DNA from 2 places in the Desemzia sp. FAM 23989 genome. Region 1 is predicted to be linked to the other one. Evidence: a T-box and tRNA genes for the amino acid it is inferred to sense, from the RefSeq annotation. Region 1 holds a T-box; the other holds one or more tRNA genes.
What was found. The T-box of region 1 lies ahead of ACEN36_RS00800 (valine--tRNA ligase). A T-box ahead of a tRNA ligase gene usually reads a tRNA of that ligase, here a tRNA-Val.
Positions count from the first base shown of each region.

Region 2: it has a tRNA-Val gene. The T-box ahead of ACEN36_RS00800 (valine--tRNA ligase) is inferred to sense a tRNA for this amino acid. The anticodon was not compared.

Region 1 is NZ_JBGQQT010000001.1:169,307-175,332, reverse strand. Features, by position in the region: gene ACEN36_RS00805 (bifunctional folylpolyglutamate synthase/dihydrofolate synthase) at 1-107, opposite strand, end outside; gene ACEN36_RS00800 (valine--tRNA ligase) at 235-2,880, opposite strand; T-box leader at 2,954-3,186, opposite strand; gene tpx (thiol peroxidase) at 3,247-3,738, opposite strand; gene thiI (tRNA uracil 4-sulfurtransferase ThiI) at 3,906-5,123, opposite strand; gene ACEN36_RS00785 (cysteine desulfurase family protein) at 5,147-6,026, opposite strand, start outside.
Region 2 is NZ_JBGQQT010000021.1:14,549-20,574, reverse strand. Features, by position in the region: gene ACEN36_RS10835 (AI-2E family transporter) at 1-204, opposite strand, end outside; gene ACEN36_RS10830 (hypothetical protein) at 356-889, opposite strand; gene ACEN36_RS10825 (hypothetical protein) at 983-1,147, opposite strand; gene ACEN36_RS10820 (DUF5626 family protein) at 1,419-1,901, shown strand; gene ACEN36_RS10815 (helix-turn-helix domain-containing protein) at 1,905-2,420, opposite strand; tRNA gene ACEN36_RS10810 (tRNA-Val) at 2,629-2,701, shown strand; gene ACEN36_RS10805 (hypothetical protein) at 2,800-3,210, shown strand; gene ACEN36_RS10800 (hypothetical protein) at 3,365-3,646, shown strand; gene ACEN36_RS10795 (hypothetical protein) at 3,997-4,209, shown strand; gene ACEN36_RS10790 (PTS transporter subunit IIC) at 4,300-5,316, opposite strand; gene rsmG (16S rRNA (guanine(527)-N(7))-methyltransferase RsmG) at 5,832-6,026, shown strand, end outside.

The DNA.
Region 1 (6,026 bases):
CGGCCTAACCGTTCCAACATCCATTCCATTCGTTTTAAACCGGGTTTCTTACCAAATACTCGAATGCCGTGAATCCATTCAAGTGCTTCTTCATATGTGTTCCACATGTCTTTTCCACCGTTCTGCATTAAACTATTGTCTTTTCCATTATAGATGATTTGCTCTCGATTTGCAGTAGAAAAAGCTGTGCCTCTAATATCAGAGACCCAGCTTTTTCATTCAGTACTGTTTCAATTAACGTTTTTGTTTCAACACAGCAATTCTATCACTGACAGTTGCTTGTCTTTCCAAGTACTCAGCTTCTTTGGCTTTTTCTTCTTGGACAATTTTTTCTGGAGCGTTGCTGACAAACTTCTCGTTGGCTAATTTACCTTGGACACGTTTCACTTCTTTGTTCCATTTGTCCAATTCTTTTTCCAAACGAGTGATTTCTTCTTCAATATTGATCAATCCTGCTAGAGGAAGATAGATTTCTGCACCCGTAATGACCGCTGTCATTGCTTCTTCAGGAGCTTCGATCGATTTAGAGATCGTTAGTTCTTCCGGATTACAGAAACGTTCAATATAAGAAATATTTGCGTTCAAGAATGTTTCAACTGTTTCATCATTGGTTTTGATCAGGATGTTGATTTTTTTCGACAATGGTGTATTCACTTCTGAACGAATGTTACGTACAGAACGAATCAATTCCATCAAGACATCCATCCCTTTGGCAGCTGCTTCATCAGACAACTCCGGACGAACCGTTGGGTATTCTGCTACGACTAATGATTCTCCTTCGTGCGGAATATTTTCCCAAATTTCTTCCGTTACAAAAGGCATAATCGGGTGCAACAAGCGCAAGATTTGATCCAACACATGTGCCAAGATACTTCTTGTCGTTTGTTTCGCTGCTTCATCTTCACCGAATAAAATCTCTTTACTCATTTCGATATACCAGTCACAGAAATCATCCCAGATGAAATGATATAAGTGACGACCAGCTTCACCAATTTCATATTTCTCTGTTAAATCAGTTACCGATTGGATGGTATCATTTAATTTAGTCAAAATCCAACGGTCAGCAACCGTTTTTTCGCCTGTTAAATCAATGTCTTTTACATCAAAATCCTCTAAGTTCATTAAAACAAAACGGCTGGCGTTCCAGATTTTATTGATAAAGTTCCAAGCAGCATCCATTTTATCGTAACTAAAACGGACATCTTGTCCTGGAGCAGATCCCGTAGATAAGAACCAACGCATAGCGTCCGCACCGTATTTGTCAATAATATCCATTGGATCGATTCCATTCCCTAAAGATTTGCTCATCTTGCGTCCTTGTTCGTCACGAATCAATCCGTGAATCAACACATCTTTGAATGGTCTCTCATTCGTAAATTCCAAACTTTGAAAAATCATACGGCTAACCCAAAAGAAGATAATATCGTACCCAGTTACCAATGTGCTGGTCGGGAAGTAACGTTTGAAATCTTCTGCGTCTTCGTTAGGCCAACCCATCGTTGAAAATGGCCATAGCGCTGAACTAAACCAAGTGTCCAATACGTCTGGATCTTGTTCCCAGTTTTCACTGTCTGCCGGTGCTTCCATTCCAACATACAATTCGCCCGTTTCTTTATGGTACCATGCTGGGATACGGTGTCCCCACCACAATTGACGAGAGATAACCCAGTCATGAACGTTATCCATCCATTGAGTAAAGGTCTTTTCAAAACGGTCAGGCACAAAGTTGACTTTTCCGTCTGACTCTTGGTTTTCTAAAGCGTCTTTTGCCATTGGCGCCATTTTAACAAACCATTGAGTAGACAATCGAGGTTCAACCACTACTCCGGTACGCTCGGAATGTCCAACACTGTGAACCATTTTATCGATTTTCACCAAACGTCCTTCAGCTTCTAAATCTTTCACCACAGCTTTACGAGCTTCAAAACGGTCCATACCTGCATATTTGCCTGCTGTATCATTCATAGATCCATCTTCATTCATCACATTGACACGTGGGAGGTCATGACGGTTCCCGACTTCAAAGTCATTTGGGTCATGAGCTGGAGTGATTTTAACGACACCCGTACCAAATTCCATATCCACATAATCATCCGCAATAATCGGAATTTCGCGATTCATCAATGGCAGCATAACTGTTTTACCAATCAGCGCTTGATAACGTTCATCTTCAGGATGCACGGCAACAGCTGTATCCCCTAGCATCGTTTCTGGACGAGTCGTAGCAATTTCTACTTCTCCGCTGCCATCAGTTAAAGGATACGTCATATGATAAAAAGCACCTTCGATATCTTGATGGATCACTTCAATATCCGATAAAGCTGTTTTCGCTTTTGGATCCCAATTGATGATGTATTCGCCACGGTAGATCAGCTCTTTTTCGTACATCGTAACAAATACTTTACGAACTGCATCAGATAGACCTTCATCTAATGTAAAACGTTCGCGGCTGTAATCGACAGAGATCCCGACTTTTGCCCATTGTTCACGAATCACACTAGCGTAATCTTCTTTCCATTCCCAAACTTGTTCAATGAACTTTTCTCTTCCTAAATCGTAACGAGAAATACCCTCTTCAGCTAATTTAGCTTCCACTTTCGCTTGGGTAGCAATTCCAGCATGGTCCATCCCCGGCAGCCACAATGTGTCGTATCCTTGCATGCGTTTTTGACGCACTAAGATATCTTGTAAGGTGGTATCCCATGCATGTCCTAAATGCAATTTACCCGTAACATTTGGAGGTGGAATCACCACTGAAAAAGGTTTTTTCGTTTTGTCTCCACTGGGTTTGAATAAATCTTTTTCCAACCATTTTTCGTAACGGCCAGCTTCAACTTCATTCGGTTGATATTTCGTCGGCATTGTAAGTTCTTTTGCCATATTGCACCACTCCTTTTCTCTTTTAAAGTGTAATCTTGTTTTAAAACGCTAAAAAAGCACCCATCCTAATCTACATTAGGACGAATGCTTTTGGATTCGCGGTACCACCTATATTGCCTGTTCTTCTTCAAGAACAGACCACTTCATTCACGTGTTTAACGTCACGTTAGACCGGTCAAAGCTACTCTTCTTTCACTTCGACAGCTCCCAAGCTACCTTCATTTCAGTTCCATTAAGGACTTCCACCAATCGCCCTTTTCTCTTCAAATGAAACCTGAAACTACTCCTCTTGTTCATCGCTTTATTCTGTATTATAGTAGCATGTTAAACTTCAAAATTCAATAACGGAATTCTTGTATTGCTGATTTATCGAGCAGATTTCGCAGCTTCGATCACGGCTTCATAATCTGGCTCATCCACCATTTCAGAAACAATTTCTTGATACACAATCACACCATTAGCATCAACCACAAATACTGAACGCGCCAGTTTTTCTAGTTCCGGCATGTAAAGACCATAAGCATCACCAAATATCAGGTTCGTATCATGAAGCATTTCCATTTCAATACCTTCTCCTGCACACCAATTATCTTGTTGTTCTTTGGTATTGTTTGAAATGGTTACTAATTGAACTCCTTCAATATTGCTTGCTTTTTCATTGAAGGCTCTTGTTTGTTGAGCACACACGCGAGTGTCAATATCTGGGATGACACTGATTAACACTACTTTCCCTGTAAAGTCTTGCAATTGGATCATGTCACCTGTTAGATTTTTGACTGAAAAATCTGGGGCTTTATCTCCCACGTTGGTTTGCTTTCCATTTAATTGATAAGGTGTCCCTTTTCTTGTGATTTGCACACACTTCACTCCTCTAAATTACACTCTATTCCCATTATAAAATTCTTTTGCGTTAAACGCTAGCGAAAAATATAGGTTCTGCAGCATACAGAACTTGCTTTACTAAAAAAAGCTGTCCCAACGTCGAATAATCATACTCAATGCTGGAGACAGCCTTTTATTCTTCTCTATAGTAATTCACTAAAAGCTTCATGCTGTTGCTCTTCCAAGGTGTCTCCCACACTGATCGTAGAGATGACTAAGCCATCCATCGCCCGTTCGATCAATCCTTCTACATCTAATCGAGCTTCAAAATCTCTTGTTTTTTGCAGATCGGGTTTAGTTTTGGGTGCTGGCGGTGCAAAAATAGTACAGCAATCTTCAAATGGTTGAATAGACAATTCAAACGTATCGATTTTTTTAGCAATATCAATAATTTCATTTTTATCCATTGAGACAACTGGACGCAATACAGGAGTATTGGTCACATCATTGATAGCAATCATACTGTGCATCGTTTGAGAAGCCACTTGTCCTAAAGATTCTCCGTTCAATATAGCCAAACCTTTGCGTTGTTCACGAATCCGATCTGTGATGCGCATCATGAAACGACGCGTCACTGTCATTAAGTACCCTTCAGGAACATTCTTTTTGATCTCTTCTTGGATTTCAGTAAAAGGCACTTCAATAAATTGCAGATTTCCAGAAAAGGCAGCAATTTTAGAGGTTAAGTCTTTCGCTTTCTGCAAAGCTCTTGGACTAGTGTATGGAGGACTGTGGAAATGTACAGCTTCCACCTCAACTCCCCGTTTCATAGCCAAATAGCCAGCAACTGGAGAATCGATTCCGCCAGATAACATCAGCATCCCCTTACCACTTGTTCCTACTGGAAGGCCACCTGCTCCTTGGATCGTTTGGCAAGATAAGAAAATGCCGTTTAGCCGCACTTCAACACGTAACGTAATATCCGGTTTTTTCATTTGAACTTGAATGCCTTCAATATGGTCGATGACTTCATCACCCAACATCAAATTGATGTCGTTAGTATCCAAAGGAAACTCGTGGTCTGATCGACGAGTAGCGATCTTAAATGTTTTACCTGGGACATACTGCTCTTTCACCATTTCGACAGCGACTTTTTTCACTTGTTCCATGTCTCTGTCCAACTTCATCACAGGAGAATAATTTTGAATCCCAAATATAGGCTCCAATCTTTTCAATACTTCCTCGCTATCGGCATCTTTCAATTCCAAATGCATGCGATCGCGTTCTCCATGAACTTTTACTTCGGGAAAATCGTGCAAAGCTGCTTTAACATTTTGAGCCAAGCGACTGATAAACGTTTTTTTATTTTTCCCTTTTGTAGACAATTCGCCGTAACGAACCATCACCTCATTGTATTGCATGACTTACTTCCTCTCTCAATCTCTTATTTAATATCTTTAAAGTTTTCGTACAATTTAGCAAATGAATTCAAAAATTGTTTGGCCTCTTCTAAGGTGCTGGTATCTGTTAAACTCACGCGAACCGCTCCTGTAGCGATCTTACTAGGCACATTCATCGCTGCTAACGTACTCGAACTGGTTTTGCTGCGGCTCGAACAAGCACTCGTAGTCGAAATAAAAATAGCTTCTTTTTCAAATGCATGCACACTCACTTCACCACGAATACCTCCTAAAGCGAAACAAACGATATGCGGTGCACCTTGTTTGGCAGAGAAAATGTGTACTTTGCTATAGTTCGCTAGTTCATCCATCAAGTAATCTCTGATGTGTTTTTGATGCGCTATTTTTTGTTCTTTTTGATCAAATAATAGACGTAAGGCTCTAGCCATGGCTGCAATACCAGCTACATTTTCTGTCCCGCTGCGGCGCCCTTTTTCTTGTCCGCCGCCACTCAGTAGAGGAGCGATTACTCTTCCGCGTTTGATGTACAGGAACCCTGTGCCTTTTAAACCATGAAATTTATGTCCAGAAAATGTAGCTAGATCAATACGTGAAGTCGCGCTTAAATTGAGAGGCACCTTGCCTACTGCTTGTACAGCATCTACATGAAAGTGAATCGTCGGATAATCTCTCAATACTTCTCCTACTTCTTCAATCGGCTGGATACTGCCTACTTCATTATTTACCGCCATAATCGACACCAATATAGTATCAGGACGAATGGCCGCTTTTACATCTGAAATGGAAATGACTCCTTCTGCATTAACGGGCAAATAAGTCACTTCAAAACCTAATTGTTCCAATTGAAGCATACTTTCCTTCACTGCCGGATGTTCAATCGTAGTTGTAATCAGGTGTTTTCCA
Region 2 (6,026 bases), on a different contig from region 1:
TCCACTGCCTAAAATTGGAATCATATCTACAATAGCGATACCTAGAGCTTTTAATCCCCACCAGTCAATTCCGATAACTACAAATCCGATACACAGTAAAACAAACGTTAATACAGAAAGTTTTAGTTGGGCAATCAGGAAACCTTTGATTCCTTTCCCAGTAGCATACAAAATTTCTCTTAAATAATAAGCCCATTTATCCATTTTCAAATCCCTCTCTTGATGAATTAGTAGGTGTAGTATAACACGAAGCTTTCCTATTTTACTCAGTCTAAGGTTTGAGCATTGAATTTTGCAGGATTATTTCCTGGGAAATAAAAATGAATCTCTATCTTGTATGAAATAAATAGAAAAATCACAACAAACCTGACCAGACAAAACTTGCGGCATTATGGATAGTAAAACTATCCTCAGGAATAGAAAGTTCTTGTGCTATCAGTTCTCTAAATTTTTCTTCAGATAGAGAAGTCGCTATTCTATAACTATTTTTCCCATAATTTTCCCAAATGCCCAGTATTTCTAACAGAGGCTGTTCCTCTATTAAAGGTTTAGGTATAGTGGTAAAGGTTAGAATGTAATCAAGTTTAGTCGTATTATTTTGAAAAAAAATCACTTTAAACTGGTCTTTAGGAATGTTTAATTCTGTATAAATCAATTGGACAAGATCTGATTTGGGAATGGTGATATTTCCTTTAAATGACAGTTGGCCGCTTTTTTCCCACTTAGCAACCTTCCTAAATAATTCGTAACTTCTAATATCTGCATAATAGTCCTCTTGAAAAGCAACTACCGTATTAAACTGAGTTCCTAACAGTGAGGACTCATCACCTTGTTTAGCAGAATAAACAAATATTCCAATGACGACAAGTAGTATCAAAAGACCAAACATATCTTATCCCTCCAGTACAGAATCCGCTTTCTTTTGGTTTATTATAACACATGTAGACACTAAAAATTTAAACAATGATTGGTTTTATAGGAGTTAATTCTTTTTATCGATATATTGGCAAGCTAGTTGAAAGATAACCAATATTAAAATGATCGAAATAAGGAAGGTTACTAAATTACTTCCAATACATACTTCAAAAAGAATATAAGATCCTCCTAAAATGATCGAAACACACGTAAGAAAAATGACTTCTTTCATAATTTATTTCTCCTCTTTCGCTCTTTTAACTATCATACTGAAAGTAATCAGCAATGACTATAAGCCATCAGTTGCTTTTTAGCACTCAATGGTTGCTGAAGTGTCAAAAGAAAAGAAATTTAATTTTAAGAGGGATTTTTTTACTTATTGTAAGTTTTATTCGAAGTGGGAAGTTAATAATTGTTCACTTAAATTAAAATAAGTAGTTATTAATGCGAACTTATCTGTTATATTTTATATGTTATTATAAAATATATTTGGAGGGATTTAGTTGAAAAAAATAGTTTTTCTTTTAAATTGTGTTACTTTTTTTAGTTTGGTCACTACAACGAAGGTGCACGCTGAAGAGACTTTTCCATCACCCTATAACAGTGTTTTTTATGATATAAACCAAGGCGGGATGCAACAATTTGAAGTTGAAGGCGATCTAGGGGAGACGTATATCATTAGTGTTGAAGAAGAGCCGCAATTTTTTATGAGGGCAAGCAACGTCAAGAATGGTACCTATAAAATTACTAAAGAAAGACCCTTACAGTGGAAGGCAAGCTATAAAATTGACATAAGCAATCAGAAAATTACAAGAGCACATTCTGCTTCGGCAACAGCTTTAATTGGAAGTTTTAAAAGCTTGCAACTAAAAGTAGATAGTCCTACACAAGCCACTTATTATTTAAAGAGAACGGTGCTGCTTGTAGAATCTTCTATAAATTTGAGAGCTAAATTATCTGGCAGTAATATTGTCATCACGTACTAGTTATTAATCGCCAAGATATTCAACAGTTGTTGTGCCCCAGCCCATATAGTCGCCGACAGCACTATACACAACAAATACATTAACGAATAAACAACAAGCACATGCTAAGTACACCAACTTATAGAGTGTGTTTGTTTTTTTGTTGCGCTTGATGAGGAATGGAGCCACAATAAACCCTAAAGGTGCAATTAAACAACCTATAAAAGCAAGGATTAACAGCATAAGACCTTCATCTTTGCCAGAATTTCCACGAATGAAATCCAATTTTTGGTAATTTTCCTCAATTTTAACTTCATTTTCTGCTATTTTCTTTTTAAATTCTTGATTCTCTTTTAGTAATTCATCGATGGAAACTTCGTAGTAGTTGCTTAACTTTACTAAATTATCTAAATCAGGGTAACTATTGCCATTTTCCCATTTTGAGATGGATTGTCTTGAAATATGTAAGAGTTCTGCTACATCACCTTGAGAATATCCTTTGTTGACTCTGCTTTCCTTTAATCTTTCACCTAAGGCCATTTTCTTCCTCCTTGTATCTTATTCATGTTTATCATACCGAAATTAAAGCTTAATGACTATCATTTATTAGTTGCACTTTAGCACTTGTTGGGTGCTGCAAATAATAGAGCATGTAACACCACATAAATTATTTTTATACTGTAGTATTTACGAACGATTATTTTTAGGGTATACTGATTAAGGATTGTGTAACAATGAACAAAAAATTGGTTCCTTAGCTCAGTTGGGAGAGCATCACCTCGACAAGGTGGGGGTCGCTGGTTCGAGCCCAGTAGGGACCATCAATTATAAAACAGCAATGGTTTTTTCTCTTAAAAGTCGTTGCTGTTTTTTGTTTTATTTTTTTGAAGATTCTGAGCTGAGAACAGGAGTGTATTTAATGAGTAAAATAATGAATAGGCTTACATTGAAAAAGATAATTTGTTGGATAGTGGTTATTTTTGGCGTGTTAATCCTGTTAGCTGCTTGCAGTTCGCCTGCTGTCGGTATCAGCGAAATGAAAAAGATTCCTAATGAGGTACAAGAAATCGCCAATCCTGATCATAGGCTGCAATTGATTTCTTTTGATGAGGATGCTTATTATGTTGTCTTTCATTCTGTAGGGACAGTGACGGCGGATACTGAAACCAATGAAGATACTTTAAATATTTTATTAGAAGTAGCAGATCAACAAGATGAAGAGCTGAAGCAGCATGTATACAAATTGATCTTGGCACCTGAACATGAAGTTATTGATGTTCAGATAAATGGACTATCGGTATATTTTGATGAAGTTACGGGAATCAATTAAATCAAAATAAGTGAGTTTTCTGTACTAGCAACTAATGGTTGCGTGTATGTAAACTGTTAGGTGCTTACTGTTTTTAAGAAATTAAACTACAGGATAAAAGAGTTCACCGATTTAATATTTTTTTTAATCATATCATTTATAAGGAGATGGTTAAATGAATAAAATGTACATACTAAAAGTATTGTTTTTGATTATAATGATTCCTGGAATAGTGTATTATTTTTTAAAAACACCTGTATCTGAAGTAACGATAGTTTCATTTTTTATACTGTTTTTTACAGCGATGCAAGTGCATGAAGAAGTCTCTTTAACTCGCCAACCTTCAGATAAAAGAACTAACTATCAAGTAGGTATAGATCGCACTGTGATTTTGCTTCTTATCATTATTTCAATTGATATTATAGCATCGGTTTGGGGCAACGGGATTTCTCTGTGACGTCGAACAACTTAATTTTTTTGCTTGTATTTTTTAAAAAACTGTCCGATTATCCATATCCCTACTAGTATTACTGGCAGTGTTTTTAGTAAATATTCCATTGTTCCTTTTGGAATATTGGTATAAATAGCCCAAAAAATACCAACATTAACCAAGTAAAGATGGCAAGACCTTCGAATACTTTGATTTTCATAATTTACTCCTTTGAATGGCCCTATATCTATCCAAGCACTAGTGAGAAATTACTCTCTTATGTGCGTTTTTTTTAATTATCTGCTGATTTGTTAAAGATAGCCATTATATTCTATATTTTCTCATCTTATAAGTAAGAAATGGAAAGGAATTTAGTTATGAAAAAGTATCAAACTATTTTAGGATGGGCTTTTATTGTAGTAGCTGTCATAATATTAGTTAATTTAACCGGCATGGTCTATCCAACGATTGGCGAAGATGGAATAGATACCAATCAATATTTTCTAGAAGTAATATTAAATGCAATAAGGTATATCGTACTTTCCATGTTCTCTTTCATTTTAGGGATGAAGTTTTTATTTCAGAATTAGTCAGATAATATTTATTAAAAAAATTTACGCTTCCTTTGCTGAACTCAGCAGAGGGAGCGTAAGTTTTATAAACTATTCAAAACAAATACTCTATTTAACCACTAAAGCCATATCACCTTTACGCACATACTCAAATTTGTTCATCGCAAATGAGATAAAGAACGTCACTGCAAATGGAACAACTACACCAGCCACCATATAATTAAGGAAGCTGCTCAAACCTTGGTTACCAAGAATAGTAATGGGAGCGATAAAAGAACAGAATCCCAGTCCGCCTAATGCACTTGCAGTAGTCAAACCAAGGACTGATGTTGCAATGGGTGCAGCAATTGCACAGGCAATTGTTGGAGCCACAAGAATCATGGGGTTTTTAATGATATTTGGCAATTGTACTTTTGGAGTACAAACAAATTGTGCCAAAAATCCGCCAAGGTCATTTTCACGTAACGATACAAATGAGAAAGCAACATACATACTAGTCGTTCCAATCAGCATAGCTGCACTGGATACTGGATCTAAGTTTAAGGCAATAGCAATTGCAGCGGAAGAAGCTGGCGACATCAATACAAGCCCTCCGACAACAGCAATGACAGCAGAACCGATAACTAGATACCCAGCTACAGAAGCAGAAATAAATGCACTAATCGTATTCAATAAAGGCGAAATCACAAAATTCAAATAATACCCGCTGATACCACCAACCAAAACAGCTGCTAAAGGAATAGCCATCATATCTAATGGAGTTTTTCCAGAAATCCGTTTTCCGACAAACGTAGCGATAGTAGCTGCGATTAAACACCCAATCGGTTCTCCTGAAGCAATGGAAATTATCCCATCAGCAGTTGTTTGAACAGCACCTGCACCTACCGTCCCAGCGGCCATAGCACTGAAGAGGGTCAAGTTGTTCCCGCCTAGCATAATAGCGATCCCTGCACCAATTGCTGGTGCCATCAGCATTTTCGTTGCTACGCCAATAGTCACTAAAACAGAGAGACCAGTCATGTTGCCAATAGTTTCTAACAATAAGCCGATACCGATGGTGACGAAAATAGCATTGGCTATTCCTGATGATGCCTTGTACATGCGATCTACTAAATATTTTTTCATACTTGTTGCCCTCCATTTTTAGTGATAGTTTTGGTCTTTTATGTCATCTAGGTAAAAAACGAAATAAAAAAAGAAGCAAGCCCCAAATCGTTCAGGCTTGCTTCATTACTAAAGCTAAGCCCGTGTACGCGAACAAGGACTCAACTAAATGAATAGTTCGAATCCTAGCTAAAGTAATAAAATGACAATGACGACAAAAGAGCTGCTGAAAATACGAGAAACAGGTCTCGCTAGATGTGTTTTTAGATTCATCATTTTTCAACAACTCCTTTGTCTGCACTGTATTTTTTTGACCATTGAAGATAGTTTAACGACCTTCTATGAGAACGTCAATAAATAAAATCATTTAATTTTAATCTTTCTAATCTAATTGTTATCCAAAGAGAGAATAGACAGAAATTTTTCGTAAAAATTCTTCTAAAAGCATTGAAGTTCAAAGGGATTTGTTATACAGTTAAACAAGTAATCCGTGAAACAAATTGTGTTTCACATTTGGAAAACAAGGAGTTGGAATGATGAACCCAGAAGAGTTTAAAAAAGCCCTTCAAGAGAAAGGGATTCCGCTTACAGAAAAGAAAATGGAACAGTTTGAGCAATATTTAAAACTGTTGCAAGAGTGGAACGAAAAAATCAACTTAACCGCAATTACTCAACGTGAAGAAGTTTATCTGAAACATTTTTATGATTCGATTACAGCTGGATTGTATGTG